DNA from 2 places in the Agromyces sp. NPDC055658 genome. Region 2 is predicted to be linked to the other one. Evidence: predicted binding sites of a transcription regulator. Region 2 holds the regulator's gene; the other holds the start of a gene.

Region 1 (14,525 bases), on a different contig from region 2:
ACGGTCGTCATCCCCGAGGCGCTCGGACCGCTCATCCTCGGGTACACGTTCATCGTCGTCGCGATCGTCGACATGACCGCGATGGCGGGGTTCATCGGCGGCGGCGGGCTCGGCAACTTCGCGCTCGTCTACGGCTACCGCCAGTTCGAGCCGGCGATCACGTGGGCGGCCCTCCTGCTCATCGTGGTCTTCGTGCAGGCGCTGCAGTTCCTCGGCAACTGGCTCGCCCGCAAGGTGATGCGCCGGTAGCGGCTCGGACGGCGTCGAGTCGTTCGTTCGTTCGCGGCGGTCGCGGGCGGTCGCGGGCGGTCGTGGGCGCCGTTCGTCGGGGCTCTGCGGTGATCTGCGCTCTGCGGTCATCACCCGGTGTGGTCTCTGGTGCGCTCTGCGGACATCAGCCCGGTGTGATGATCGGCTCGTGGTGATCGGTTCAGTGTGATCTGTGGCGCGCCCTGCGGTGCTCAGCCCGGTGTGGTGATCGGCCCGGTGCGGTGATCGGCCCGGTGGCGTCGATGGGACTGGTCAGAACGGCGCGTTCGGTGGGTACTCGTCGCCGTTCGGCTCGACGTTCGGCCGGCGCGATGCGTCGGCAACCCGACCCGGCACGGTTGGCTCGCGGTGATCGCGGCAATCACGGTGATCGCGGTGATCGGCCGGCCGTGGTGTCGTCGGTATCGGTTCGGCCGGATGGGTCGCGTAGACCCGCCCCGAAGACGAGCGCCACTCGAGGATGCCGCCGCCACGGTGCACGACCGACCAGGCCGTCTCGTGTTTCAGGTGATGATGCCCGGCGCAGAGGTGCGCGAGGTTGTCGTGCGCGGTCGGATTGCCGTCGGCGTAGTCGCGGGTGTGATCGATCTCGCTGCGACCCGCCGGCCTGTTGCAGCCGGGGAACCGGCAGGTGCCGTCTCGCACCCGCAGCCAGCGGCGCAGGTCGGCCGGCGGTCGGTAGCTCGCACGGTCGACATCGAGCACCGCGCCCGTCACGGGGTGCGTGAGCAACCGGGTGAACGAGGGAGCGGTCGCGGTGAGGCGTCGTGCGGTGTCGGCGTCGATCGGCCCGTAGCCGTCGAGGTGCCCCGGCGTCTCGTCGAGCCCCATGAGCGTGAAAACCGGAACGGTGACATGGACCGTCGCACGCGCCGACGCGATCGCCTCCGCTCCGCGGTCGCCAGCGGGGAGAAGGCCGAAACGGAGGAGGTCGCCGGCGAAGTCGGCGCGAAGTTGCTCGTGGTTGCGGTCTTCATCACCGCGGCCGGCGCCGCCAACCCGACCGCTCACGCCCCTGACGTCGGCGCCGGCGGCGGTGTGTGCGGCGTCGTCGAGCCGCACGAAGATGCTCAACGCATCGGCCGCCGGCAGGAGCACGTGCAGCCAGGCCATGCCGTCGGTGGCGGGCTCGAATTCGACTCGCCGGGTCTCGCGGGCGGCCCGATGCCGTTCTGACGTCGTCTCGGCGAGGAGCTCTTCACGAAGTCGGCGGGCTTTGACCCGCAGTTTCGCCGCAGTGAGGTCGGCCCCGAGCGCGGCGAGGCGCTCGTCGAGCTCGGCACGCACGCGCGGCCGGTCGGCGAGATCGCAGCCGGCGCCGACGATGACCCGAGCGTGCTGCATCGTGAGTTCGCCGCGTCGCAGCGCCGACAGGGTGGCCGGCAGCTGGTTCGACAGCACCCACGCTTCGTCGATCTCGCGCTGCATCGTGCGCTCTGGGGTTCGCAGCGCGGCCGCGAGTTCGGCCACGACGCTGCGGCGCGCCATCTCGTCGCGACGCGCGGGCGACAGCGACGCCGACACGAATGCGCCGGCATGGCGCAGTGCGAAGGCGACGGTCATCGCGATCACGTCGATGTGCATGGCGCGATGCATCGCCTCGATGCGTTGCGCTCGCACGGCGGCGTCGACGAGGACGGCGAGGCCCTCTTGCGCACGAGCGAACGGGGACATCTCGGAGGGGGGTGGGAACGCTGCGGGTGACGGCGCGACGGGCACCGCGAGTCCTCCGGGAACGGAGGTGGTGTGCTCGTCGAAGGCCATGCCCCATCGTATCAAGATTCGAATGAATGTTCGAGTGTTTCGCCGAGTGAATGCGCGGCCGCGACGCGCTGCGAATGCGAACGTTCGGGCCCGGGACGCGGCCGGACGTCGGTGCGAGACGCCGGTCCGCCCAGGGCCCACCCGGCAGACGGCACCTCGAGCATGCGCCGAGGAGTCGGGCGCACGACCCATCCTCCACAGGCGCTGCTCCGCGGCATCCGTCACGAATCGGGCCGTCGCGGGCGGCACCACCCCGGCGCGCCCGCAGGATCGACGCATGACCGACCGAGACGCCGACACCGAACCGACGAGCCAGTGCAGCACCGACCCGCATCTGCCCGACGTACCCGTGATGACCGACGCTGCACTGCAGGACCGGGTCGAGGAGCTCATCCAGCGGGCGTTCCGCCGTCAATTGTGGACGCTCTTCTTCGATGACGAGGGCTACCAGTTGCTCATGATGCCGATGGCCGACTACCCCGGTGCCCCCGACGGGCCGACCCCCGAGGGCACCGCCGCGCAGCTGCTGGCGAACCGCGTGGCGTACGTCTGCGACTTCATCGGGGCGACGCGGGTCGCCTTCGCCTGGGAGCGCCGCGGTCCCGAGCGGAGCACTCCTGTCGACCGCGAATGGGCGTGCGGACTGGCAGCGGCCTGCCGGAACGAGCACGTCGAGGTGTGGTCGCAGTTCATCGTGCACGACGGCGGCGTCCGCTGGTTCGCGCGCGACGACGACGCCTGACCGGGTGCCTCCGGGCGAGGGCGCCGGCGGACTGCGCTCAGCCCGCGTCGAACCCGAGGCTGAGCTTGCGCAGGAGGCCCGCGAGCCGCTTCTGCTCGGCCGCGGGCAGTCGCGCCAGCAGCTCGGCCTCGGCGTCGACCAGCCGGGTGATCGCGGCGTCGACACGGGTGAGCCCCGCGGGGCTCATCTCGACGAGGATGCCGCGGCCGTCGTTGGGGTCGGTCTGGCGGGTGACCAGCCCGCGCTCGACGAGCCGGTCGATGCGGTTCGTCATCGTGCCGCTCGACACGAGCGTCTGCTGCAGCAACTGCTTGGGGGAGAGCCGGTACGGCGCCCCGGCACGGCGCAGCGCCGAGAGCACGTCGAACTCGCTGGCCTCGAGCTCGGACCGGGCGAACGCCTGGCGGCGGGCGCGATCGAGGTGCTTCGAGAGCCGCGCGACCCGCGAGAGCACCTGCAGCGGGGCGAAGTCGAGATCGGGGCGCTCCCGCTCCCAGTCGTCGACGATCCGGTCGACCTCGTCAGCATCTCTCACCTCGCCATTATCCCGCCGGTCGGGGCGTCAGCCGGTGCGGATGCCTCGGCGGGCGTTCTGCCGGCCGCGGCCGGCGCCGTTCGGGCCCCGGCCGCCATGGCAGACTTGATGTCGCGCGAGCCGAGCCGCCCGCGCGTTCCGCCATGGTGTAACGGCAGCACGACAGCCTTTGGAGCTGTGAGGACCAGGTTCGAATCCTGGTGGCGGAGCCCGCCCGGCCGCGATCGGGTTACCCGTGACACCGCGGCCGACGCCGAGACATCCGCCAGCAACCGACAGGAAGCCCGAATGACCGACCAGAACCTCGCGATCATCGTCCTCGCCGCCGGCCAGGGCACCCGCATGAAGTCGTCCCTGCCGAAGATGCTGCACCCGATCGCGGGCACGCCGCTCGTCGGCCACGTGCTCGCCACGGCGAAGGCGCTCGACGCGGCGCACGTGCTCGCCGTCGTGCGGCACGAGCGCGACCGCGTCGCCGCCGCCGTCGAGGCCGAGTTCCCGGGCATCGTCATCGTCGACCAGGACGAGGTCGACGGTACCGGCCGCGCCGTGGAGCTCGCCGTCGCCGCCCTGCCCGACGACTTCGACGGCGACGTGCTCGTCCTGAACGGCGACGTGCCGCTGCTCGACGCCGACACCCTCGCCGGGTTCCTCGAGCAGCACCGCGGCACGGCCTCCGCCGCGTCCGTGCTCTCGGCCGTCTACGACGACCCCACGGGCTACGGTCGCATCGTGCGCGGCGACTCGGGTGCCTTCGACCGCATCGTGGAGCAGAAGGACGCCAGCGAGGCCGAGCGGGCGATCGCCGAGATCAACGCCGGCATCTACGCCTTCGGCGCCTCGGCGCTGCGCGACCAGCTCGCGAACCTCACGACCGACAACGCGCAGGGCGAGAAGTACCTGACCGACGTCATCGGGCTGCTCCGCGCGGCGGGCTCGGAAGTCGAGGCCGTGCCCGTGTCCGAGCCGTGGCTCGTCGCGGGCGTCAACGACCGCGCACAGCTGTCGGAGACCGCGGCACGGCTCAACGCGCTCATCGTTCGCGGCTGGCAGCTCGCCGGCGTCACGATCGACGACCCCGCGACGACGTGGATCGACCTGGCCGTGAAGATCGAACCCGACGTGACGATCCGCCCCGGCACCCAGCTCAAGGGGGCGACCCTCATCGAGACCGGCGCGATCGTGGGTCCCGACTCGACCCTCGTCGACTGCGAGGTCGGTGCCGGCGCCCACGTGAAGCGCACCGACGCCACGCTCGCCGTGATCGGCGCCGGCGCGACCGTCGGCCCGTGGTCGTACCTGCGCCCCGGCACGGTGCTCGGCGCCGACGGCAAGATCGGGGCGTTCGTCGAGTCGAAGAACACGACGATCGGCGAGGGCAGCAAGGTGCCGCACCTCTCGTACGTCGGCGACGCGACCATCGGCCGCGGCGTGAACCTCGGCGCCGGCACGATCACCGCGAACTACGACGACGTCAACAAGCACCGCACCGAGATCGCCGACGAGGTGCACACGAGTTCGCACACCGTGCTCGTCGCGCCCGTTAGGCTTGGTCCCGGAGCGAAGACCGGCGCAGGCGCGATCGTCCGCAAGGACGTTCCCGCGGGGGCACTGGCCCTCAGCGTCGCCCCTCAGCGCAACATCGAGGGGTGGGTCGAAGAACATCGGCCCGGTACGGAGGCGGCTCGTGTCGCCGCCGAGGCGCGGTCCGTCGAACGAGGCGAGTGAGCAGAAGGCGAACCATGGGGCGCAAGAAGAAGGTCGTTGACCTCGACCGAGAGAACAACATCGCACCGGGGCTGCAGGCGAAGACCAAGAAGCGTCTCGTCGTCGTGTCGGGTCGCAGCGATCCCGCGCTCGCCGCACAGGTCGCCGCGACGCTCGGCACCGAACTCGCCCCGACCGAGCACCGCACGTTCGCGAGCGGTGAGATCTACACCCGCTTCGAGGTGTCGGTCCGCGGGTGCGACGTCTTCGTGGTGCAGTCGTTCGGCCCGCCCGTCAACGAGTGGCTCATGGAGCTGCTCATCATGCTCGACGCGCTGAAGCGCGCCTCGGCGAAGCGCATCACCGTCGTCGCCCCGTACTTCCCGTACTCCCGGCAGGACAAGAAGGGTCGCGGCCGCGAGCCGATCTCGGCGCGCCTCGTCGCCGACCTGCTGAAGACGGCGGGGGCCGACCGCATCATGAGCGTCGACCTGCACGCCGCGCAGATCCAGGGCTTCTTCGACGGCCCCGTCGACCACCTCTTCGCGAAGCCGGTGCTGCTGCGCCACTTCCAAGAGAGCCTGTCGGCCGACGACCGCACCAAGCTCACGGTGGTCTCGCCCGACATGGGTCGCGTCCGCGTCGCCGACACGTGGGCCGACGAGCTCGGCGCTCCGCTCGCGATCATCCACAAGCGCCGCGACCCGAAGGTCGCCAACCAGGTCACCGTCCACGAGATCGTCGGCAACGTCGAGGGCCGCGTGTGCCTGCTCGTCGACGACATGATCGACACCGGCGGCACGATCGTGAAGGCCGCGCAGGCCCTGAAGGAGAACGGCGCCGAGAAGGTCATCGTCGCGGCGACGCACCCGATCTTCAGCGACCCCGCGACCGAGCGCCTGCAGGACCCGGCGATCGACCAGGTCGTCGTGACCGACACGATTCCGCTCCCGCCCGAGCGACGCTGGGCCGGCCTCACGATCCTGCCGATCGCACCGCTGCTCGGCCGCGCGATCCGCGAGGTGTTCGAAGACGGCTCGGTCACGAGCATGTTCAACGGCGAGGCCTGATCGTGCGCTCGGCCCTTCCCGGCCGGCCGTGGGTCGCGAGCTATGCCGACGGCGTGCCCGATGAGGTCGAGACGCCCGAGGGCTCGCTCTACGACCTGATCCGCGCGTCGGTCGAGCAGTACCCCGACCACGTCGCGCTCGAGTTCTTCGAGCGCACGATGACGTACCGCGAACTCGGCGATGAGGTCGAGCGCGTCGCCGAGGGGCTCCGCCTGCTCGGCGTGCAGAAGGGCGACCCGGTCGCCCTCGTGCTGCCGAACTGCCCGCAGCACATCGTCGCGTTCTACGCGGTACTGCGGCTCGGCGCGATCGTCGTCGAGCACAACCCGCTCTACACGCCGCGCGAGCTGCGCCATCAGTTCGAGGACCACGGCGCCCGCGTCGCGATCGCCTGGAGCAACGTCGTCGAGACGATCCAGGCCTTCCCCGACGACGTCGCGGTGCCGCACCTGATCTCGGTCGACGTGACCCGGGCGATGCCGTTCGCGATGCGGGCGATGCTTCGCCTGCCGATCGCGAAGGCCCGCGAGTCTCGTGCGGCGCTCACGACGAAGGTGCGCGGCGCGATCCGCTGGGAGGACCTCGCCTCCTCGGCGCCGATCGACCCGCACATCATCGCGCCGGGCGTCGACGACGTCGCCCTCATCCAGTACACGAGCGGCACGACCGGCAGCCCGAAGGGCGCGACCCTCACGCACGCCAACCTCGAGGTCAATGCGGCGCAGGCGCGCGCCTGGGTGCCCGACGTGCCGCGCGGCAGTGCGGTCGTCTACGCGGTGCTGCCGATGTTCCACGCCTACGGACTGACGCTGTGCCTCACGTTCGCGATGAGCATGGGCGCGCGCCTCGTGCTGTTCCCCAAGTTCGACCCCGAGCTCGTGCTCAAGGTCGTCAAGAAGCGGCCCGCCACGTTCCTGCCCGCGGTGCCGCCCATCTACGACCGGCTCACCAAGGCGGCCGCGGCCGCCGGGGTGTCGCTCGACGGCATCCAGATCGCGATCTCCGGCGCCATGCCGCTCTCGGCCGAGGTCGTCGAGCCCTGGGAGGCGGCGACCGGCGGCTTCCTGGTGGAGGGCTACGGACTCTCCGAGTGCTCGCCGGTGCTCATGGCGAACCCGGTCGCGCAGAACCGCAGGGCCGGAACGGTCGGCCTGCCGCTGCCGTCGACCGAGTGCCGCGTCGTCGACCCCGACGACCCCATGACCGATGTCGCGCCCGGCGCGGAGGGCGAGCTCGTCGTGCGCGGCCCGCAGGTGTTCTCGGGCTACTGGCTGAAGCCCGACGAGACCGAGGCCGTGTTCGTCGACGACCCCGCCGGCGGTGCGCCCTGGTTCCGCACGGGCGACATCGTCGCGATCGACGACGAGGGCTTCGTGCGCATCGTCGACCGCATCAAGGAGCTGATCATCACTGGCGGCTTCAACGTGTCGCCGAGCGAGGTCGAGGAGGCCCTGCGCGCGCACGACGACGTCGAGGACGCCGCCGTCGTCGGCCTGCCCGACGAGCATTCGGGCGAGCAGGTCGTCGCGGTCGTCGTCCTGCGCGACGGCGCCGTGTTCGACGAGCGCGCGCTCCGCGACTTCGCGCGCGACGGGCTGACGCCCTACAAGGTGCCCAAGCGCATCGTGCAGGCCGACGACCTGCCGCGCTCGCTCATCGGCAAGGTGCTGCGCCGCGAGGTGCGCAACGGCCTCATCAACGGCTGAGCAGGGCGCCGTGTCGTTCCTCTCCGCCGAGACCGCGAGGGCGCTCGCCGAGCTCGCGACCCTCGATGCGCTCACCACGGGCGACGGCGACGACGAGGGGGATGCCTCGCCGCTCGAGCGGCTCCGAGGCATCCGCACGCTCGTGTCCGCCCTCGAAGCCGAGCCGGCCGTGCTGGCTGCCGTGCGTGAGGCCGTCGCCGCCGGCACGGGGTGGGAGGAGATCGCCGACGCCGCGGGGCTGAGTCCCTCGGCCGCCAAGTACCGCTGGGCCGGCGACGACGCTGCGATCGCCGAACGCCAGGAGGCGAGCCGGCGCCGTAAGCGCGAGCGACCGTCGAGCGTGCCGACCGACCTGCCCGGGCTCTCGGTCGCCGAGGCGGCGGCGAAGCTCGGGGTCACGGCGCAGGCGATCTACCAGCGGGTGAACCGCGGACAGCTCGAGGCGCGCACCGTCGAGTTGTCCGACGGCCGCAAGTACAAGCGGGTCTTCCCCGACGACCTCGCGGAGTGAGGCGGAGGGCGACGACGGCGCTCAGCCGACCGGCTCGAGGAACTCGAGCCGGTTGCCGTGGCAGTCCTCGCTGTAGAAGCGGCGCATCCCCGGGAAGTCGTCGTCGAACCGCACGGGGTAGCCGGCGCCCTGCAGTCGGACCGCCCACTCGTCGAGGCGGGTCACGAGCAGGCCCGGGTGCGCCTTGGTCGCGGGCCTGAATTCGGGTTCGACGCCGAGGTGCAGCTCGATGCCGTGCCCTCGGAACCAGCACCCGCCGCGCGCGGCGAGGGCGGCCGGTTTCTCGAGCTCGGCGAAGCCGAGCACGCCGGTGTAGAAGTCGCGGAGCGCCCTCTCGCTGTCGGGCGGACAGGCGAGTTGGACGTGATGCAGCATGCCGACCTCCGAAGTATCTTGATATCAAGATACTTCGACGACGCTCCGCACGCCAGCCCGTTTCGCGACGCTCGATCGGGGCTCTCGGGCACGCGTTCGCGGGGGTGCTAGGTTGCGGCTGAGGCCCACGGCGGGCCGCCGCGAACGACCGGGACGGATCGCTCGATCGAGCTCCCGGGCGCCGAGGTGAGGGAGTGCGATGTCCACGTCGATCACCAGGTTGCTGCGCCACCCGGCCGCGAACACCCAGTCGCTCGAATCCGTGGCACTCCTGATCGCCGGCGCGGTGTTCGTCGTCGTCGCACCCGTCTCGTGGCTGCTCTACCGCGACAGTGAGCTGCCGATCTCCGGGCCGGGGTCGCTCGGTCAGGCGATCGCGATCACCGCGGCCGTCGTGGCGGCGGCCGTCTTCGTCTTCGGGCGAGCCGTCGTCGCGACCCGCGCCTCCCGCTCGACGGGCTCCGCGACGAGCGGCGACGACCCGACCGAGCTGCGCGGGCGCCTGCGCTGGTTCGACGTCGCGGCCCTGGCCATCGCGCACGCCGTCGTCGTGCTGCTCGGCTGGACCGGCCTGGCCTCCGTGCTCAGCCTGAGCTTCGTCGACGCCGTCGTGTTCGCAGTGCCGGCTGCGGCGCTCACGGGCGTCGCCGTCGCGCTCACCGCCTATGCGGTGTTCCTCTCGTCGGTGCACATGAACCCGTTGCTGCTGTCGCTCGTGCTCGCCGTCTTCCTCGTGCTCGGGGCGCTCGCGAGCATGCTGAGCGCCTCAGACCCGTACTGGTGGAAGATGAACCTGAGCTCGCTCGGCATGACCGACGACATCTCGGCGCTCGCGTTCAACCTGACGCTCATCATCGCGGGCGTGCTCGTCACCACGATCGCGCACTACGCCGTCGCGTCGATCACGGCCGTGACGCCGAAGGAGGTGAAGGGGCGTCGCAAGGTCACCGCACTGCTCGCCCTGCTCGGCATCCTGCTCGCGTGCGTCGGCGTCTTCCCGGTCGACGAGTACCTCCAGGCGCACAATCTCGCCGCGACCGGCATGGCGATCGTGTTCACCGTGCTCGTGCTCGCGCTGCATCGGTGGCTGCCGTCGGCGCCTCGCCCGTTCGTGATCCTCGGCTACGTGGACGTCGCCGTGATCGTGGTCATGGCGGTGTTCTTCATCAACGGCTACTACAACCTCACCGCCGTCGAGCTCGTGGTCGCGGTGCTCGTGTTCAGCTGGGTGATCGTGTTCCTCCGCAACCCGGGCGATCCCTCGCCGGATCCCGATCCCGCGACGAACGCGCTCTGACGACCGGGGCGCCCGATCACGTCCCGCGCTCGTCGGGCTGCACCGGCGTCGGTGCCGACGGCAGCAGCCCGAGATTCGCGAGCGGCGTCGCGACGCCGCCGGGCGCGACGGCGGAGCACTGCCAACCGGGCCCGCCCGCGCCGAACAGCTCGAACGACACCTGCGAGCCCTCGGCCTCGATGTCGAACCGCTCGACGTAGACGGCGCAGGCGCGGGCCGCGGCCGACTGCGCCTGGCCGACGAGCGAGAGCACGAGGGGCAGCACGAGGGCGCCGAGCGCGATGAGCACGGTGATGCGCAGCGCCCGGCGCCGGCGCCCGCCGTAGACCGGCCCGTCGTCGTGCGGCCGGTCGTCGAGCTCGGGGTGGTCGTCGGTCATGGCAGGCTCCTGCCGAGGATCGAACCGATGCCGGCGGCTGCGGCCACGACCGTCACGGCCGCGATCGCGACGATGAGCGACGCGGGCGGCGCGAACCGCCCGGCATCGAGCTGCCGCCGCCGGACCGTGCCGACCGCGGCGACGGCGGCCGCTGCGCCGACGAGCACGACACCCGCGACCACGAGCCAGTCCTCGCCTTCGACGAAGCCGGTTCGGAGGGCGAGCAGGGCGTTCACGGCGACGATGAGCGCCGTGCGGCTCCACGACAGCGAGGTCCGCTCCGGTTGCAGCCCGGGATCGCGGGCGGCCTGGTCGCTCATGGCAGGGCCAGGAAGACGGTGAGGACGACCGCCGCGATGAGGCAGACGCCCGCGAGCACGGGAAGCGCCCAGCTGTAGCCGAGGCGGCCGCCGTGGCGCATCGCGATCTCGTTGCTGCGCCATCGGAAGTACGAGAGCAGCGCGAGGGCCGCCGCCGCGAGGCCGAGCAGGACGGCGAGCAGCGTGATGACGGGGCCGGGGCCGACGTTCGCCGCGAACTCGTGCAGCAGCACGCCGCCGGCGATGAGGGCGAGCGCGGTGCGGATCCAGGCGAGGAACGTGCGCTCGTTCGCGAGCGTGAAGCGGTAGTCGGGGTCGTGGCCCTCGCTGCGCCACTTCGGTTCGGCCATGCGTCGAGCCTAACCGCGACTGCGCCGGGCCGAGGAGCGGCGGACGCATGAGACGCGAGATGCCCGCTTCCGTGCGGGAGCGGGCATCTCGGGTCCGAGGCATCCGTGGATGCCTCGTGTCGTCAGTGCGACGAGGGCGTGGTCTCGATCTCGGTGCGGTCGCCCGACCACAGCGTGTGGAAGACGCCGGGCTTGTCGACGCGCTGGTAGGTGTGCGCGCCGAAGAAGTCGCGCTGGCCCTGCACGAGCGCGGCGGGCAGGCGCTCGGCGCGCAGGCCGTCGTAGTACGCGAGCGACGAGCTGAACGCGGGCGCCGGGATGCCCGACTGCGCGGCCGCGACGACGACGCGCCGCCAGGCCTCCTGCGCGCCCGTGACGGCGTCGCGGAAGTACGGGGCGACGACGAGCGCGACGAGCTCGGGGTTCTCGGCGTAGGCGTCGGCGATGCGGTTGAGGAAGCGGGCGCGGATGATGCAGCCGGCGCGCCAGATGCGGGCGATGTCGCCATTCTTGACGTCCCAGCCGAACTGCGCGGCACCGGCGATGATCTCGTCGAAGCCCTGCGAGTAGGCGATGATCTTCGAGGCGTAGAGCGCCTGGCGCACGTCCTCGATGAACGCGTCGGGGTCGGCGACCGTGAACGCGCCCGACGGGCCGGGCAGGTCGGTCGCCGCCGCGCGCTGGCCGCGCTGCGACGAGAGACTGCGCGCGAACACGGCTTCGGCGATGCCGGAGACGGGCACGCCGAGGTCGAGCGCGTTCTGCACCGTCCATGCGCCGGTGCCCTTCGCGCCGGCCGAGTCGAGGATGACGTCGACGAGCGGCTCGCCCGTCTCGGCGTCGACCTGACGCAGCACCTCGGCCGTGATCTCGATGAGGTAGCTCTCGAGCTCGCCGGTGTTCCACTCGGCGAAGATGTCGGCGATCTCCGCGGGCGTCTTGCCGGTGGCCTGGCGGATGAGGTCGTAGGCCTCGGCGATGAGCTGCATGTCGGCGTACTCGATGCCGTTGTGCACCATCTTCACGAAGTGGCCGGCCCCGTCGGTGCCGACGTGCGTGACGCAGGGTGCGCCGTCTTCAGGGGCGCGGGCGGCGATCGACGCGAGGATCGGTCCGAGCGTCTCGTACGACTGGGCCGTGCCGCCGGGCATGATCGAGGGTCCGTTGAGCGCGCCCTCCTCGCCGCCCGAGATGCCGGTGCCGACGAAGTGGATGCCGGTGGGGGAGATCTCCGCCTCGCGGCGGATCGTGTCGTGGAAGTTCGCGTTGCCGCCGTCGACGATGATGTCGCCCGGCTCGAAGCGCGCGGCCAGCTCGGAGATGACCGCGTCGGTGCCCTTGCCCGCCTGGACCATGATGATCGCGGTGCGCGGCTTGACGAGCGACGCGACGAAGTCGTCGTACGACTCGCTCGCGACGAACTCGGCCTCGGGGTGCTCGGCGACGAGCGTGCGGGTGCGCTCGGGCGAGCGGTTGAACACGGCGACCGTGTTGCCCTCGCGGCTCGCGAGGTTGCGGGCGAGGTTCGACCCCATGACCGCGAGTCCGACGACGCCGATGTTTGCTGAAGGGGTGACAGGCACGGAGTTTCTCCTCGAGAAGGTGTGGGGTCGGCTTCCAGCGTACTGTGAGCCGGCCTCACGGTTGCACGGTGTTGCGGTGAGGTGGATGCCTCGTGGCCGTCGTCCGGGCTGGTAGACTTGCCGATTGGACTTCGGCGAGGGACGCCGCGTCGCCGTGCGAACGGCGGGCGAGGCATCCGTGATCGACGCGGTAGGGGCAGGCTCCACGGCTTTTCCTCACGCTCTGCGCAGCACGCTGCGCGCGTTCGAGTCGAAAACAACAGACACACGATCTGGGCCGTCAGGGCGAAGCGCCCGGCCCCGCAAGGAGAACATCATGGACGACGACAACAAGGTCATCGCCGAGGCTCGCGAGAGCTTCGGCAAGGGTGCGGCCCGCAAGATCCGTGCCGCCGGCAAGATCCCCGCGGTCATCTACGGCCACGGCACCGACCCGCAGCACGTCACCGTGCCCGCGCACCAGGTGGGCCTGCTCATCCGCAAGGCGAACGCCGTGCTCGACCTGCAGGTCGGCGGCAAGAGCCAGCTCGTGCTCGTCAAGGACGTGCAGAAGGACCCGGTGCACCAGATCATCGAGCACCTCGACCTCATCGTCGTGAAGAAGGGCGAGAAGGTCCAGGTCGAGGTGCCCGTGCACCTCGAGGGCGAGTCGGCCGCGGGCACCGTCGCGGACCTCGACCACCACACCCTCTCGCTCGAGGTCGAGGCGACCCACATCCCCGAGAACGTCGTCGTCTCGGTCGAGGGCCTCGAGGAGGGTACGCAGATCCACGCGAAGGACGTCGAGCTGCCCAAGGGCGCGACGCTCCTGACCGACGCCGAGGCGCTCGTCGTCAACGTGCACACGCCGCAGAAGGTCGACCTCGGTGAAGAGGCCGCTCCCGCCGCCGAGGCGGAGGCCGAGGCCGAGGCGCCCGCCGAAGAGGCTGCCGCCGAGTAATCGCGCCGCGCGTACGCCGCGCTCACGAGGGCCCGCCCGCGACCGGAAGGTCGCCGGCGGGCCTTCGTCGTCCCGGCGCCCTCCGCCTCCCGGAAGACGAGAAGGGCGGGTGGTGCGCGGTCAGGCTTCGAACAGCACGCGCGACGCCTCGGGCGCGATCTCCGAGGCGATGCCGCGCAGCGCATGCTCGAGCAGCTCGACGATCTCGTCGTCGCCGAGCTCGTCGGCGAGCGCCGCGTCGACGAGCGCCTGTTCGGTGAACGCGAGCCAGCCGCGCAGTCCGATGCGGAGCTTCGACGACGGCTCGACGCCGAGCTCGCGGAAGAGCACGACGACGCGCTCGGTCTGCAGCACGCGCGCCTGCTCGACGACCTCGCGGATCTGCGGGTCGCCGCTCGCGGGGCCGCGCACGAGCGAGAAGAACGTGCCGCCGTGCGCGCGCACGAACCCGACGGTGCGGCGCAGGGTGTCGGTGAGCCGGGGGAGGGGGGCGAGCGACTGGTCGGGTTCGGTGGCGAGCAGCATGCTGTCGCGCGCCGTCTTCACGAGCTCGCGCTGGAAGCCGTGGCGGGAGCCGAAGTAGTGGAACAGGAGCGCCCGCGAGACGCCCGCATCGGCGGCGAGGCGCTCGATGTTGAGCTCGCCGAGCGGGTGCTCGGCGAGGGCGGCGACGCCGAGTGCGATGAGTTGGGCGCGACGTTCGTCGGGCGAGAGCCGTGCCCGCCGCGATGCGGGGATCTCGTCGACTCGGGCGGCCATGCTCCGAGCCTAACGGCGCCGGTGCGCACCGGGCGGGACGTCGGTGACCCGATCGTTATTGACTTCGAGTGAACAACTGTTGACGACAAGTCAATAGCCTCCGTACAGTCGGCGTGGCGGCGAAACCGCCGCCCGCTTCAGTGCATCAAGGAGGATCCATGAAGTTCCGCTCACTCACTGGCTCGCGCCTCGGCCGGGTCGCGATCGCCGCGGTGCC
Region 2 (14,525 bases):
GCTCGGCGCCTTCGCATCGTTCGCCGGGGCGATGCACAGGCGGGCGGCGTACCGTCATCGCATGCGACTCGCGGTTCACGAGACGGGCGCGGGCGCCCGCACGGCCATCCTCATCCACGGCATCATGTCGGACTCGCGCGCATGGCACCGTGTCACGCACGAACTCGAGGCGCAGGGCTTCCGGGTGCTCGCGGTGGACCTCGCCGGACACGGGCGCAGCCCGCGGGCGCGTCGGTACTCGCCCGCCGCATGGGCCGACGACGTGGTCGAGACGGTCGAGCCCATGCTCGACGGGCCCCCCGACGTCGTGCTCGGGCACTCGCTCGGCGGCCTCGTCGCGAGCCTCGTCGCCGACCGGCTCGCGCCGCGGGCGGCGATCTACGTCGATCCCGCGTTCGCCTTTCCGACGGGTCTGCGCGGCCTGGCGTACAAGGCCTTCTTCGCGATCGCCCCGAGGCCGCGGCGCGGCGCGCTCGTGCGGATGAACCCGAAGTGGAGCGCGGTCGACGTCGACATCGAACTGGCGACCCTCCGCGACTGGGACAAGCGGACCGTGCTGGGCTTCGCCGACACCAGGCCGCTGGTGCCGCCGGCCCGACTCGTCGCCCCGACGCTCGTGCTGCTCGCCGAGAAGAGCCTGCTCATCACCGAGCGCGTCGCGGCCGACCTGCGCCGACGGGGCATGACCGTCGCGACGGTGCCGGGCACGGGTCACACGGTCTTCCGCGACGATCATGCTGGGTTCATGGACGCGGTGATCGGCTGGCTCCGTTCGGTGGCGCAGCCTGCGGGCGCGATCGCCGCAGGCGCGACGAGCGCATAGCGTCCTCCGGGCGCACGTCACCCGACGTCCCCGGCCTCGCCGATCGCGCGCCGCCGGCGCGGCCGCGGGCTCAGATCGCGCGCCGCCGGCGCGGCCGCGGGCTCAGACCGCGCGCAGCACGGCGACGACCTTGCCGAGGACCTCGGCCTGGTCGCCGAGGATCGGCTCGAACGCGGTGTTGCGCGGCAGCAGCCAGGTGTGGCCGTCGCGCTGGCGGAACACCTTGACGGTCGCCTCGCCGTCGAGCATGGCGGCCACGATCTCGCCGTTCTCGGCGGTGCGCTGCGAGCGCACGACCACCCAGTCGCCGTCGCAGATGGCCGCGTCGATCATCGAGTCGCCGACGACCTTGAGGATGAAGAGCTCGCCCTTGCCGACGAGCTGGCGGGGGAGCGGGAACACCTCGTCGATCTGCTGCTCGGCCGTGATCGGCACGCCGGCCGCGATGCGGCCGACGAGGGGGACCATCGCCGCGTCGCCGACCGGCGCGGGATCGCCCGCCGACGGAGGTCGCTCGTCGAGGCCCGGCAGCTCGATGAGCACCTCGAGCGCGCGGGGGCGGTTCGGATCGCGCCGCAGGTAGCCGGCGAGTTCGAGCTGGTTGAGCTGGTGCGTGACGCTCGACAGCGATGCGAGGCCGACGGCGTCACCGATCTCGCGCATGCTCGGCGGGTAGCCGCGTGTCGCCACCGAACGCTGCACGACCTCGAGGATCGCGATCTGCTTCGCGCTCAGGCTCTTGCGGCGGCGTGCCCTGCCGGTCTCGCGCACGTCGTTGTCGCTCTTCACGGTTCCGCCCCTCGTTGCGACCGCCTTCGCGATCGGATGTCGGTGGTGTCTGATCGACTGTTCCCAGACATTCGAAACTGTATCCACATGCGGCGGGAGCGGCAAACATTCGTTCGAGTGTGTCGCGAGATCGCTCCCCGAGAAACCCGCAGTCCGATGCTTGCAGTCGAAGATGTTCGAAGATATATTCGGAACAGAGATTCGCATCCGGCCCTCCCGGCCGAGGGCCGGATGCGATCCCACGCAGGAGGGTGACATGAGCGCAGCGATCGTGACGAACGAGTACCGTTCCGGTGTTCCGGTGCCCCGCGCAGGCCGTGTCGACGGCGGTGCGGAGGCTGCACCGCGCACCCGCCTCCGGCTGACCCGTCGCGGGCGCGCTGTCTTCACGACCCTCGCCGCACTGCCGATCGTCCTCTGGGCGCTCGCAGCCGTGCTGAACGCCGGCGGTGCGGCCGCCGACCTGGCCGGGGGCGATTCGCTGCAGTACGTCACGGTGGGTGCCGGGGGCTCGCTCTGGGAGATCGCCGAGGCGATCGACCCGTCGGCCGACCCGCGCGACACGATCGCCGAGATCGTCCGGCTCAACGGGCTCGACGGTGCGACGATCGAGCCGGGCCAGCGCCTCGCGGTCCCCGCTTCGGAGTAGGCGGTCATACGAGGTCGCACGCCGGGGCGTCACGGGTCGCGTGGCTAGGCTGGTTCGGTGACGAGTCTCGACGACCTCCCCATCCGCGACGACCTCCGTGGTCGCGACCCGTACGGTGCGCCGCAGAAGGCGGTGCCCGTCGCCCTCAACGTCAACGAGAACACGCATGCCATCCCCGAGGACGTGGCGCACGACATCGTCGCCCGAGTCGCCGCCGCGATCCTCCGGTTGAACCGATACCCCGATCGCGAGTTCACCGAGCTGCGAGAGGCGCTCGCCGGCTACCTCGGCCACGGGCTCGCACCCGAGCAGATCTGGGCCGCCAACGGCTCGAACGAGGTGCTGCAGCAGGTGCTGCAGGCGTTCGGCGGGCCCGGCCGCTCGGTGCTCGGATTCGCGCCGACGTACTCCATGTACGCGCTGCTCGCCTCGGGCACGGGCACCCGCTGGATCGCCGCCGACCGCGACGACGACTTCGAGCTCAGTGCCGAGACGGCGGTCGCCGCCGTTCGCGAGCACGACCCCGACCTCGTCTTCCTCTGCGCACCGAACAATCCCACGGGCACGCCGCTGTCGCTCGACACGGTGCGTGCCGTCGCCGACGCGGCACGGGGCATCGTCGTCGTCGACGAGGCGTACTTCGAGTTCGCCGACCCCGGTGCCCCGAGTGCGCTCACGCTGCTCGAGGGGCGGCCGCGGCTCGTGGTCTCCCGCACGATGAGCAAGGCGTTCGCGTTCGCGGGCGCCCGCGTCGGCTACCTCGCCGGCGACCCCGCCACGATCGATGCCCTGCGGCTCGTGCGCCTGCCGTACCACCTCTCCGCGCTCACCCAGGCCGCCGCGCTCGGCGCGCTCGCCCATGCCGACGAGATGCTGGCGATGGTCGACGACATCCGCCGCCAGCGCGAGCGAATCACGACCGAGCTCGCGCGACTCGGCTTCGCCCCGCACCGCAGCGGATCGAACTTCGTGCTGTTCGGCGGGGTCGACGACCCGCACGCCGTGTTCGAGGGGCTGCTCGCGCGAGGCATCCTCATCAGGGAGCTCGGCATCCCCGGGCACCTGCGCGTGACTGCGGGCACCGAGGCCGAGACCACCGCCTTCCTCGAGGCGGTCGCCGTGTTCGCGCCGGCGGCCGTCGCGACGAGCGGCGCGGCCGGTGGCACCACCGAGAATAGGATCGAGTCATGACCGCCCAGCCCCGATCGCGCACCGCGCGCGTGCAGCGCGAGACGAGCGAATCGAGCATCGACCTGTCGATCGACCTCGACGGCTCGGGCTCGAGCGACATCGAGACCGGCGTGCCGTTCTACGACCACCTGCTCACCGCGTTCGCGAAGCACTCGCTCACCGACCTCACCGTGCGCGCGTCGGGAGACCTTCACATCGACGTGCATCACACCGTCGAAGACACCGGCATCGTGCTGGGGCAGGCGATCCGCGAGGCGCTCGGCGACAAGCGCGGCATCTCGCGCTACGGCGACGCGCTCGTGCCGCTCGACGAGGCGCTCGCGCAGGCGGTCGTCGACATCTCGGGGCGGCCGTTCCTCGTGCACACCGGTGAGCCGGAGGGCTTCGAGTTCCACCTCATCGGCGGTCACTTCACGGGCTCGATGGTGCGGCACGTCTTCGAGGCGATCGCCTTCAACGCCGGGCTCACCGTGCACGTCACGGTGCTCGGCGGGCGCGACCCGCACCACATCGCCGAGGCCGAGTTCAAGGCCTTCGCGCGCGCATTCCGGCAGGCGAAGGCGCTCGACCCGCTCGTCAGCGGCATCCCGTCGACCAAGGGTGCGCTGTGAGCCGCAACCGGCGCGTCGTGGTGCTCGACTACGGGTCGGGCAACGTGCACTCGGCCGCGAAGGCGCTCGAACGCGCTGGCGCGGAGGTCGAGGTCACGGCCTCACGTGCAGCGGCGATGGAGGCCGACGGCCTCGTCGTGCCCGGCGTGGGCGCGTTCAAGGCCGTCATGGACCAGCTCCGCGCGGTGCGCGGCGACGAGATCATCGACCGGCGCCTCGCCGGTGGCCGGCACGTGCTCGGCATCTGCGTCGGCATGCAGGTGCTCTTCGAGCACGGCGTCGAACGCGGCGTCGACACCGAGGGGCTCGGAGAGTGGCCCGGGGCCGTCACCGAGCTTCCGGCCGAGGTGCTGCCGCACATGGGCTGGAACACCGTCGTGCCCGACGCGGGCTCGGTGCTGTTCGACGGCATCGAAGACGAGCGCTTCTACTTCGTGCATTCGTTCGCGGCGCAGTCGTGGCACCTCGACGTGATGCCGCCGTTCCCGCAGCCGAAGCTGACCTGGGCCGAGCACGGCGGGCGCTTCCTCGCCGCGGTCGAGAACGGTCCGCTGTCGGCGACGCAGTTCCACCCAGAGAAGTCGTCGGACGCGGGCATCCGGCTGCTCTCGAACTGGCTCGGCGCACTCGCCTGAGTCATCCGACCGTCATGCGACACGTCGCGCGCGGCGCGGGCGACTATGATCCTGTGACTGTGCCGGCCGTCACTGCGCCGGGTGAAACACGGCCGACGGCGTATCGCGATCGAGGACAGTAGTGATGAGTGAGTTCAACAAGACCCCCGGCCTCGTGCTGCTGCCGGCCGTCGACGTCGCGGGCGGCAAGGCCGTCCGCCTGACGAAGGGCGAGGCCGGCACCGAGACGAGCTACGGCGACCCGGTCGACGCGGCCGTGGACTGGGCCGACCAGGGCGCCGAGTGGATCCACCTCGTCGACCTCGACGCGGCGTTCGGCCGCGGGTCGAACGGCGGCATCCTGAAGAAGGTCATCCGCCAGGTGCGCGGCGTGAACGTCGAGCTGTCGGGCGGGATCCGCGACGACGAGTCGCTCGAGCACGCTCTCGAGATCGGCGCCAAGCGCATCAACCTCGGCACCGCAGCCCTCGAGAACCCCGAGTGGGCCGCCTCGGTCATCGCCCAGTACGGCGAGGCCATCGCCGTCGGCCTCGACGTGCGCGGGACGACGCTCGCCGCCCGCGGCTGGACGAAGGACGGCGGCGACCTGTGGCAGGTCATGGACCGGCTCGAAGAGGCGGGTGCCGCGCGCTACGTCGTGACCGACGTCACGAAGGACGGCACGCTGCAGGGCCCGAACGTCGAGCTCCTGCGCCAGGTGATGGACCGCACGCACCGCCCCGTCGTCGCCTCCGGCGGCATCTCGAGCCTCGACGACCTCGCCACGCTGCGCGAGCTCGTGCCGCTCGGCCTCGAGGGCGCGATCGTCGGCAAGGCCCTGTACGCCGGCGCCTTCACGCTCGCCGAGGCCCTCGACGTCGCGAGCAACTGAGCCGGCGCGCATGACCGCTGATCTCGGCAACGCTGCGGACGACGAGGATGCCTCGGGCACGACGCCCGGCGGCACCGCGCGGCCGCTTCCCGCGCATCTCGCGGATTCTGCGGGGGTACCGTGGGCGGGCCGGGCGTTCGACGAGAACCCGCACGCGGGCGACGACGGCTCGACCCCGGCGGCCCTCGGTGCCGCGCTGCGTGCATTCCACGACGGAGACGGCTCACAGGCCGGTGTCGTCGCCGCGTTCGGCGCCTCGAGGCTGCTGATCCCGCTGCTCGCCGAGCTCGGCGACGGGGGAGCGGAGACCGGCGCGCACGGCCACGCCGTCGACAAGAGCCAGGAACTCTCGATCGTGACGGTCGACGGGCCCGACGGGCGTCGCGTGCTGCCGGTGTTCTCGTCGGTGGACACGATGCGCGCCTGGAACCCGGTCGCCCGTCCTGTGCCCGCCGACGGCGTCCGGGTGGCGCTCGCCGCGGCCGACGACGGCACCGAGCTCGTCGTGCTCGACCCGGCATCGCCGGGCGAGTTCGTGCTGCGCCGACCCGCCGTGTGGGCGGTCGCCCAGCAGAAGCCGTGGACGCCGCCCTTCGACGACGAGGCCGTGCGCCGGGCGTTCGAGCGCTCGATCGGCAGCGAGCTCGCCGTGCTCGGCGTGGACCTCGCCGCGGGCGACCCGCTCGCGCGGCTCGCCGGGCCCGAGCTCGTCGTGACGCTGCGGCTCGTCGACGGACTCACCCGTGAGGAGCTCGATGCCACGACCGCTCGGCTCGCGCGGCGCTGGGCGGAGGACGACGCGATCGCGACAGGGGTCGACTCGCTCGCCGTGCGACTCGTCGGCGGTCGTCGCGACGCCTGAGCGTGCGGAAGCAGGCAGTGCCGCCTCAGCCGTGCGCGCGAGCCCGCCCGAACTGGGCATTGACCGCGTGAGCATCGCGGAGCATCATCTGGAACGCGCACGTGTGCGCGGAAGTCAGGTGGAACATGGCCGAGCGACCGTCGGCCGCCGGAGCGCGGCGACCCGAATACGACCGACCGCTGGAGATCGCGTCCGACCGGGCGAGACGCTGGCTCGACGGCGTCGCCGAACGTCCGATCCCGCCCGAGATCGATGCCGATGCGGCGAAGGAACTGCTGGGTCGGGCGCTGCCGAGCCGCGGTGAACCGGCAGCACAGGTGGTCGAGCGGTTGGCCGACGGCGTCGAACCGGGACTGCTCGGCATCGGCTCGCCGCGCTTCTTCGGCTGGGTGATGGGCGGGGTGCAACCGGTCGCCCTCGCCGCCGACTGGCTCGTCTCGGCGTGGGACCAGAACACCGGGCTGCGGTTCGCGACGCCCGGCGTCGCCGCGGTCGAGGAGCTCGCAGGGGAGTGGATCGTCGATCTGCTCGGCCTGCCCGCCGGGTCGGCGGTCGGCTTCACCACCGGGGCCACGATGGCGCATTTCGTCGGGCTCGCGACCGGTCGCGACGAACTCCTGCGGAGGGCCGGCTGGGATGCGGCGCAGGACGGCGTCTTCGGAGCGCCGCGCGTGCGCTTCGTCGTGGGCGCCGAACGGCACGGTACGGTCGACCTCGCCGGGCGCTACCTCGGCCTCGGGGCACCGGTCGTCGCCGCCGCGGACGACGAGGGGCGCATCGACGTCGGCGCGCTCGGAGCGGTGCTCGCCGCCGATCCCGATCCGGCGATCGTCGTCCTCCAGGCGGGCAACATCCATTCCGGATCGTTCGACGACTTCGCCCGGGCGATCGGGGTCGCGCACGAGGCCGGCGCCTGGGTGCACGTCGACGGCGCCTTCGGGCTGTGGGCGGGAGCCAGCCCGCGCCTGCGGCACCTCGTCGCGGGGTACGAGGCGGCCGACTCGTGGTCGACCGATGCGCACAAGACGCTCAGCGTGCCGTACGACTGCGGCATCGCGATCGTGCGCGACGAGCACGCGATGCAGCGGGCGCTGAGCATGCATGCGAGCTACCTGCAGGCGAGCGACGCCGTCGCCGACCCGCACGAGCGGGTGCCCGAGCTTTCGCGGCGTGCTCGCGGCGTTCCGACGTGGGCGGTGCTGCGCGCCCTCGGGCGCGAGGGCGTCTCCGAGCTCGTCGAACGGCTCGTCGACTCCGCGAAGCGGATCGCCGTCGGCGTCGCTCGCCTGCCAGGCGTGGAGGTGCTGAACGACGTCGTCTTCACCCAGGTGTGCCTCGCACTCGCCGACGATGCGGCGACGGAGGCGCTCTCGTCCCGGCTCTGGGAGGAGGGTGAGGTGCTCGCGATGACGTCGCGGTGGCGCGATCGCGCGGTCGTGCGGTTCTCGGTGAGCAACTGGGCGACCGACGCCACCGAGGCCGACCGCACGGTCGCCGCCGTCGCCCGCGCCCTCGCCGCAGACCCGCGCTGAGAACGGTTGTCGGCGGCATCGGATTGAATGGAGCCATGACCGATGCGCTTGCGGCCTTCTCGGAGGCGACGCGCACGTGGTTCGCCGAGGCGTTCCGCGCGCCCACCGCGGTGCAGCAGGGCGCCTGGCGGGCGATCGGGAGCGGCGCCCACGCGCTCGTCGTCGCTCCCACCGGATCGGGCAAGACCCTGTCGGCGTTCCTCTCGGCGATCGACCGGCTCACGACCGAGCCCGCCGCCGAGCCCGGTACCCGGGTGCTCTACCTGTCGCCGCTCAAGGCGCTCGGCGTCGACGTCGAGCGCAACCTCCGCGCGCCGCTCACCGGCATCGCCCGCGTCGCCGAGCGCCTCGGCGCCACGCCGCCGAGCGTGAGCGTCGGGGTGCGCTCGGGCGACACGCCCGCGAACGAGCGTCGGGCGCTGCTGCGCACGCCGCCCGACATCCTCATCACGACGCCCGAGTCGCTCTTCCTCATGCTGACCTCGCAGGCGCGTGAGACGTTGCGCTCGATCGAGACCGTCATCGTCGACGAGATCCACGCGGTCGCCGGCACGAAGCGCGGTGCGCACCTCGCACTGTCGCTCGAGCGCCTCGACGCGCTGCTCGAGCGTCCGGCCCAGCGCATCGGGCTCTCGGCGACCGTGCGGCCCGTCGAAGAGGTGGCCCGGTTCCTCTGCGCGAGCGCACCGGTCGAGGTCGTCGCGCCGCCGGCCGACAAGCGATTCGACCTGCGCGTGGTCGTGCCCGTCGAAGACATGGCGCAGCTGCCCGCGAACGACGATGCGACGGGCTCGATCTGGCCGCACGTCGAACAGGCGATCCTCGATCGCGTGCTCGAGCACCGCTCCTCGATCGTCTTCGCGAACTCGAGGCGGTTGGCCGAGCGGCTCACCGCCCGCCTGAACGAACTGCACCTCGACGAGCTCGAACGCGCCGAGCTCGTCACCGCGGCGGCCGCGGCCGGGCCCCCCGCGGCACTCATGGCGCAGTCGGGCCAGACCGTCGGTGCGCCGGCCGTCATCGCCCGCGCCCATCATGGCTCGGTCAGCAAAGAGCAGCGCGCCGACATCGAAGACGACCTGAAGTCGGGGCGGCTGCGCTGCGTCGTGGCGACCTCGAGCCTCGAGCTCGGCATCGACATGGGCGCGGTCGACCTCGTCGTGCAGGTCGAGGCGCCGCCCTCCGTCGCGAGCGGGCTCCAGCGGCTGGGGCGCGCGGGGCACCAGGTCGGCGAGGTGTCGCGCGGCGTCATGTTCCCCAAGCACCGAGCCGACCTCGTGCACACGGCGGTCGCGGCCGAACGCATGCTCGGTGGGCTCATCGAGACCATGCGGGTGCCGGCGAACCCGCTCGACATCCTCGCCCAGCAGACGATCGCGGCCGCAGCCGTCGACGAACTCGACGTCGAGGGCTGGTTCGCGACCGTGCGCCGCGCGGCCCCGTTCGCGACGCTGCCGCGCTCGGCCTACGAGGCGACGCTCGACCTCCTCGCGGGCCGATATCCGTCGGACCGCTTCGGCGAGCTCCGGCCGCGCGTCGTCTGGGACCGCGAGGCCGGCGTCGTGACCGGGCGCCCCGGGGCGCAGCGGCTCGCCGTCACGAGCGGCGGCACCATCCCCGACCGGGGCATGTTCGGCGTCTTCCTCGTCGGCGGCGACGAGACCACCGGCCGCCGCGTCGGCGAGCTCGACGAGGAGATGGTCTACGAGTCGCGCGTCGGCGACGTCTTCGCGCTGGGCGCGACGAGCTGGCGCATCCAGGAGATCACATTCGACCGCGTCAACGTCGTGCCGGCCTTCGGCCAGCCGGGCCGCGTCCCCTTCTGGAAGGGCGACGGGCTCGGGCGGCCCGTCGAGCTCGGCCGCGCGCTCGGAGCGTTCATGCGCGAGGTGTCGACGGCGACCGAGCCCGAGGCTCGCTCGCGCATCGCGGCCTCCGGGCTCGACCACAACGCCACCACGAACCTCATCGCCTTCCTCGCCGACCAGGCGCGCGCCACGGGGGCGGTGCCGAGCGATCGCACCCTCGTGGTCGAGCGCACCCGCGACGAGCTGGGCGACTGGCGCGTCATCCTGCACTCGCCGTTCGGCATGCCCGTGCACGCGCCGTGGGCGCTCGCCGTCGCGGCGCGGGTGCGCGAGCGGCACGGGGTCGACGGCGCCGCGGTCGCGGCCGACGACGGCATCATCGTGCGCATCCCCGACACGGGCGACGAGCCGCCCGGCGCCGACCTCTTCCGCTTCGAGGCGGCCGAGCTCGAGCAGCTCGTCACCGACGAGGTCGGCGGTTCGGCGCTGTTCGCGAGTCGATTCCGCGAGTGCGCGGCGCGCGCCCTGCTGCTGCCTCACTACCAGCCCGGGCGCCGGTCACCGCTCTGGCAGCAGCGGCAGAAGGCGGCGCAGCTGCTCGAGGTCGCGAGCGCGTTCCCGACCTTCCCGATCATCCTCGAGACGGTGCGCGAAGTGCTGCAAGACGTCTACGACGTGCCGGGCCTCGTCGAGATCGCCGCCGACCTCGCCGCGCGCCGGGTGCGCCTCGTCGAGACCACGACCGAGTCGCCGAGCCCGTTCGCGAGCGCGCTGCTGTTCGGCTACGTCGGCGCGTTCATGTACGAGGGCGACTCGCCGCTCGCCGAGCGCCGCGCCGCGGCCCTCGCGATCGACCAGTCGCTGCTCGGCGAGCTGCTCGGCCGGGTCGAGCTGCGCGAGCTCCTCGACCCCGGCGTCATCGAGCGGACTGAGCGCGAGCTCCAACGCCTCGATCCCGAGCGCCGTGCTCGGGGCACGGAGGGCGTCGCCGACCTGTTGATGGCGCTCGGCCCGCTCACCGACGACGAGATCGCCGTGCGAGTCGATGAGTCGACCGACCCGGCGTCGGCCGTGGCCGAGCTCGTCGCGGCGCGGCGAGCCGTGCGCGTCGGGTTCGCCGGTCGCGAGCACCTCGCCGCCGTCGAAGACGTGGGCCGCCTCCGCGACGCCCTCGGCGTTCCGGTGCCACCGGGCGTGGCCGTCGCGTTCGGCGAGCACGTGGCCGACCCGATGGGCGACCTCATCAGCCGGTACGCCCGCACCCACGGACCGTTCGCCGTCGACGAGGTCGCCGACCGGTTCGGAATCGGGGTGGCGGTGGCACGGGCCGCGCTACGCCGACTGGCCGACGAACGGAGGGTCGTCGAGGGCGAGTTCCGCCCCCACGGCACGTCGACCGAGTGGTGCGACGCCGAGGTGCTGCGGCGGCTCCGTCGGCGCTCGCTCGCGGCCCTCCGGCACGAGATCGAGCCGGTGCCCCAGCGCGCCCTCGCGCGGTTCGTGCCGGCATGGCAGCAGGTCGGCGGCGGGTTGAGGGGCATCGACGGGGTCGCGAGCACGATCGAACAGCTCGAGGGGGTGCGCCTGCCCGCCTCGGCCTGGGAGTCGCTCGTCCTGCCGTCGCGTGTCGCCGACTACAGCCCCGCCATGCTCGACGAGCTCATGGCGAGCGGGGAGGTGCTGTGGGCCGGCGCCGGAGAACTCGCCGGCGACGACGGCTGGATCACCCTGCACTCGGCCGAGACGGCACCGCTCACGCTGGCCCCGCCGATCGACGCCGACCTCACGCCGCTCCAGCGCGAGGTGCTGGTCGCACTCGGGTCGGGCGGCGCGTTCTTCTTCCGTCAGCTCGCCGACGCCGTCGGCGCCTTCGGCACCGTGCCGTCCGAGTTCGGAGAGGCCCCCGTCGACGACGGCGCCCTCGTCGAGGCGCTCTGGGGCCTCGTCTGGGCGGGTCTCGTCACGAACGACACCTTCTCGCCCGTGCGGGCGCTCACGAGCGGCGGGCGCAGCGCGCACAAGGCATCGCGACCGGTACCCAGGGCGCGGATGCTGCGGGGCCGGTCCCTCCCGCGGGCGACGATGCCGAGTCGCACCGGCCCGCCGTCGGTCGCCGGTCGATGGTCGATCCTGCCGGTGGCCGATTCCGACCCCACCCGCCGCGCCCACGCGCTCGGTGAGATGCTGCTCGACCGCTACGGCGTCGTCACGCGCGGCGCCGCCGTCGCAGAGGGCGTGGTCGGCGGCTTCGCGCTCGTCTACAAGACCCTCAGCGGCTTCGAGGAATCCGGTCGCGCCCGCCGTGGGTACTTCGTCGAGCGCCTCGGCGCCGCCCAGTTCGCAGCGCCGGGGGCCGTCGACCGACTGCGGAGCCATTCCGACCTCGACACGCGCGACGCCGACGCGCCCAGGGTGCTCGCACTCGCCGCGACCGACCCGGCGAACGCCTACGGCGCTGCCCTGCCGTGGCCCGACCCCCCGGGCGAGAGCTCGCATCGGGCTGCGCGAAAGGCCGGTGCGATCGTCGTGGTCGCCGACGGCGAGCTGGTCGCCTATGTCGAGCGCGGCGGCAAGACCGTGCTCGTCTACACCGAGGACGACGAGCTCCTCGCGCTCGCCGCGGGGTCGGTCGCGAGCCTCGTCACGGCGGGGCGGGTGCGGCGGATCGCGGTGGAGTCGGTGAACGGCGCGTTCGTGCTCGGCACCCCGTTCGGGGTTGCTCTGCGGGCGGCGGGGTTCGGGGAGACGCCGAGGGGACTGCGACTCGATGCCCGAAGGTGACTCCGTCTTCCAGGTCGCCGCGATGCTGCGTCCGGTGCTCGCGGGGCACGAGTTCGCCCGAACCGACTTCCGGGTGCCCCGCTACGCCACGGTCGACCTGGCGGGCGAGCGCGTCGACGAGGTCGTGAGCCGCGGCAAGCACCTGCTCATCCGCACGCCCGGGCACACCATCCGCACCCACCTCAAGATGGAGGGCGAGTGGCGCGTATTCGCGTCGGGGGAGCGGTGGACGAAGCCGGCCCACCGGGCGCGTGTCGTGCTCGCCACGACCGAGGCGGAGGTCGTCGGATTCGACCTCGGCGAGGTCGAGGTCGTCCCGCGTGCGGAAGACGCCGCGATGCTCGCCCACCTCGGCCCCGACCTGCTCGACCCCGGCTGGCGGCCTCAGCACACGGCTGAGGCCGTCCGTCGCCTCGGCGAGCACCCCGAGGTGCCGGTCGCGGTCGCCCTGCTCGACCAGCGCAACCTGGCCGGGCTCGGCAACGTGTACGTCAACGAGCTGTGCTTCCTGCGGGGTGTCCGCCCCCACCGCCCGGTCGGCGAGGTGACCGACCCCGCAGGAGTCGTCGATCTCGGCCGCCGCCTCATCGTCGCGAATCGCGACCGGCGTGCGCGGGTGACCACCGGCGTCGACCGGCGCGGGCAGCGGCTCTGGGTCTACGGCCGTGGCGGCGAGCCCTGCCGGCGCTGCCGCACGACGATCGAGCGGGGCGAACTCGGTCGAGCACGAGCGGATTCGGTCACCGATCCGCAGGAGCGCGTCGTCTTCTGGTGCCCGAGCTGCCAGCGCTGACCGCGCGCGAGCTTCGGGCGCCCGTCAGCTGACCGGGCCGGTCCACTTCTCGCCGGGACCTTGCCCGATCGCGTCGGGGATGGGCGACGCCTCGCGGAAGGCGAGCTGCAGCGAGCGCAGTCCGTCGCGGAGCGACCGCGCGTGCATGTCGCTGATCTCGGGGGCGCCCGCCGTGATGAGCCCGGCGAGGGCGTTGATGAGCTTGCGCGCCTCGTCGAGGTCGAGCTGCGAGTCGGGGTCGTCGGCGAGGCCGACCTTGACGGCCGCCGCGCTCATGAGATGGACCGCCGTGGTCGTGATGATCTCGACGGCCGGCACCTCGGCGATGTCGCGCGTCGCTCCCTCGACCTCGCCGGCGACCGTCTCGTCGTACGCGACGCGTTCGGCCGCGTGATCGTCGGCGACGATCCGCTCGGACTCGGGGGGGGACTCGTCGAAACCCGCGTCGGCGGGCGAATTCCAGGTCACAGACATCCTCTGCTAGACTACTTCGGGCTCCGGGGCTTCTCCCCGGTACGAAAGTGGAGATCCTCCCACCCGCGCATACCGCTTCATCAAGGTTACCGGGTCGATTGCACTCCGCTTCCACGCCGCCGATCGCGAGATCGACGTGTGGAAGTAGACAGGGTGCCGTATGAGCCGCGGTGAGAATCCGCGCGAATACGTGAATCTCCTCCTTCGGCGCATGAAACAGCTTGAGTAGAGGAGTACACGCATCAGCGATCCGCGTACCAACGACCGTATCCGTGTTCCCGAGGTCCGCCTCGTGGGTCCTGGCGGAGAGCAGGTCGGCGTCGTGAAGATCGAGGTGGCCCTGCGGCTCGCGCAGGAGGCCGACCTCGACCTCGTCGAGGTCGCACCGAACTCGCGTCCGCCGGTCGTCAAGATCATGGACTACGGCAAGTACAAGTACGAGGCTGCGCAGAAGGCGAAAGAGGCCCGGCGCAACCAGGCGAACACCATCCTCAAAGAGGTCCGGTTCCGCCTCAAGATCGACAAGCACGACTACGAGACCAAGATGAAGCGCGCCGTCGGCTTCCTGAAGGCCGGCGACAAGGTCAAGGCGATGATCCTCTTCCGCGGCCGCGAGCAGTCGCGTCCCGAGATGGGTGTCCGCCTCCTCCAGCGCTTCGCGGAAGACGTGGCGGAGTTCGGCACGGTCGAGCACAACCCCACGATC

What was found. Region 2 encodes LexA, which represses DNA repair genes until DNA is damaged. Its sites were predicted from a motif close to TCGAACANNTGTTCGA; they were not measured.
Region 1: the regulator LexA is predicted to act here: its motif matches at 2,053-2,068, upstream of ACWGPE_RS11830 (DUF222 domain-containing protein).

Annotation. Positions count from the first base shown of each region.
Region 1 covers NZ_JBSHHD010000022.1:44,828-59,352, forward strand. Annotated here, with positions in the region: gene ACWGPE_RS11825 (methionine ABC transporter permease) at 1-249, shown strand, start outside; gene ACWGPE_RS11830 (DUF222 domain-containing protein) at 523-2,034, opposite strand; gene ACWGPE_RS11835 (hypothetical protein) at 2,312-2,776, shown strand; gene ACWGPE_RS11840 (MarR family winged helix-turn-helix transcriptional regulator) at 2,814-3,311, opposite strand; tRNA gene ACWGPE_RS11845 (tRNA-Gln) at 3,449-3,520, shown strand; gene glmU (bifunctional UDP-N-acetylglucosamine diphosphorylase/glucosamine-1-phosphate N-acetyltransferase GlmU) at 3,600-5,039, shown strand; gene ACWGPE_RS11855 (ribose-phosphate diphosphokinase) at 5,054-6,088, shown strand; gene ACWGPE_RS11860 (long-chain-fatty-acid--CoA ligase) at 6,091-7,794, shown strand; gene ACWGPE_RS11865 (helix-turn-helix domain-containing protein) at 7,805-8,305, shown strand; gene ACWGPE_RS11870 (VOC family protein) at 8,327-8,680, opposite strand; gene ACWGPE_RS11875 (DUF998 domain-containing protein) at 8,880-9,977, shown strand; gene ACWGPE_RS11880 (hypothetical protein) at 9,994-10,356, opposite strand; gene ACWGPE_RS11885 (DUF202 domain-containing protein) at 10,353-10,676, opposite strand; gene ACWGPE_RS11890 (YidH family protein) at 10,673-11,026, opposite strand; gene gndA (NADP-dependent phosphogluconate dehydrogenase) at 11,149-12,561, opposite strand; gene ACWGPE_RS11900 (50S ribosomal protein L25/general stress protein Ctc) at 12,926-13,549, shown strand; gene ACWGPE_RS11905 (TetR/AcrR family transcriptional regulator) at 13,670-14,308, opposite strand; gene ACWGPE_RS11910 (DUF6230 family protein) at 14,467-14,525, shown strand, end outside.
Region 2 covers NZ_JBSHHD010000033.1:3,606-18,130, reverse strand. Annotated here, with positions in the region: partial or broken gene ACWGPE_RS14865 (alpha/beta fold hydrolase) at 1-823, shown strand, start outside; gene lexA (transcriptional repressor LexA) at 926-1,612, opposite strand; gene ACWGPE_RS14855 (LysM peptidoglycan-binding domain-containing protein) at 1,869-2,261, shown strand; gene ACWGPE_RS14850 (histidinol-phosphate transaminase) at 2,319-3,452, shown strand; gene hisB (imidazoleglycerol-phosphate dehydratase HisB) at 3,449-4,063, shown strand; gene hisH (imidazole glycerol phosphate synthase subunit HisH) at 4,060-4,698, shown strand; gene priA (bifunctional 1-(5-phosphoribosyl)-5-((5-phosphoribosylamino)methylideneamino)imidazole-4-carboxamide isomerase/phosphoribosylanthranilate isomerase PriA) at 4,823-5,569, shown strand; gene ACWGPE_RS14830 (SseB family protein) at 5,580-6,431, shown strand; gene ACWGPE_RS14825 (pyridoxal phosphate-dependent decarboxylase family protein) at 6,557-7,963, shown strand; gene ACWGPE_RS14820 (ATP-dependent helicase) at 7,999-12,552, shown strand; gene ACWGPE_RS14815 (DNA-formamidopyrimidine glycosylase family protein) at 12,539-13,345, shown strand; gene ACWGPE_RS14810 (DUF1844 domain-containing protein) at 13,370-13,753, opposite strand; gene infC (translation initiation factor IF-3) at 14,061-14,525, shown strand, end outside.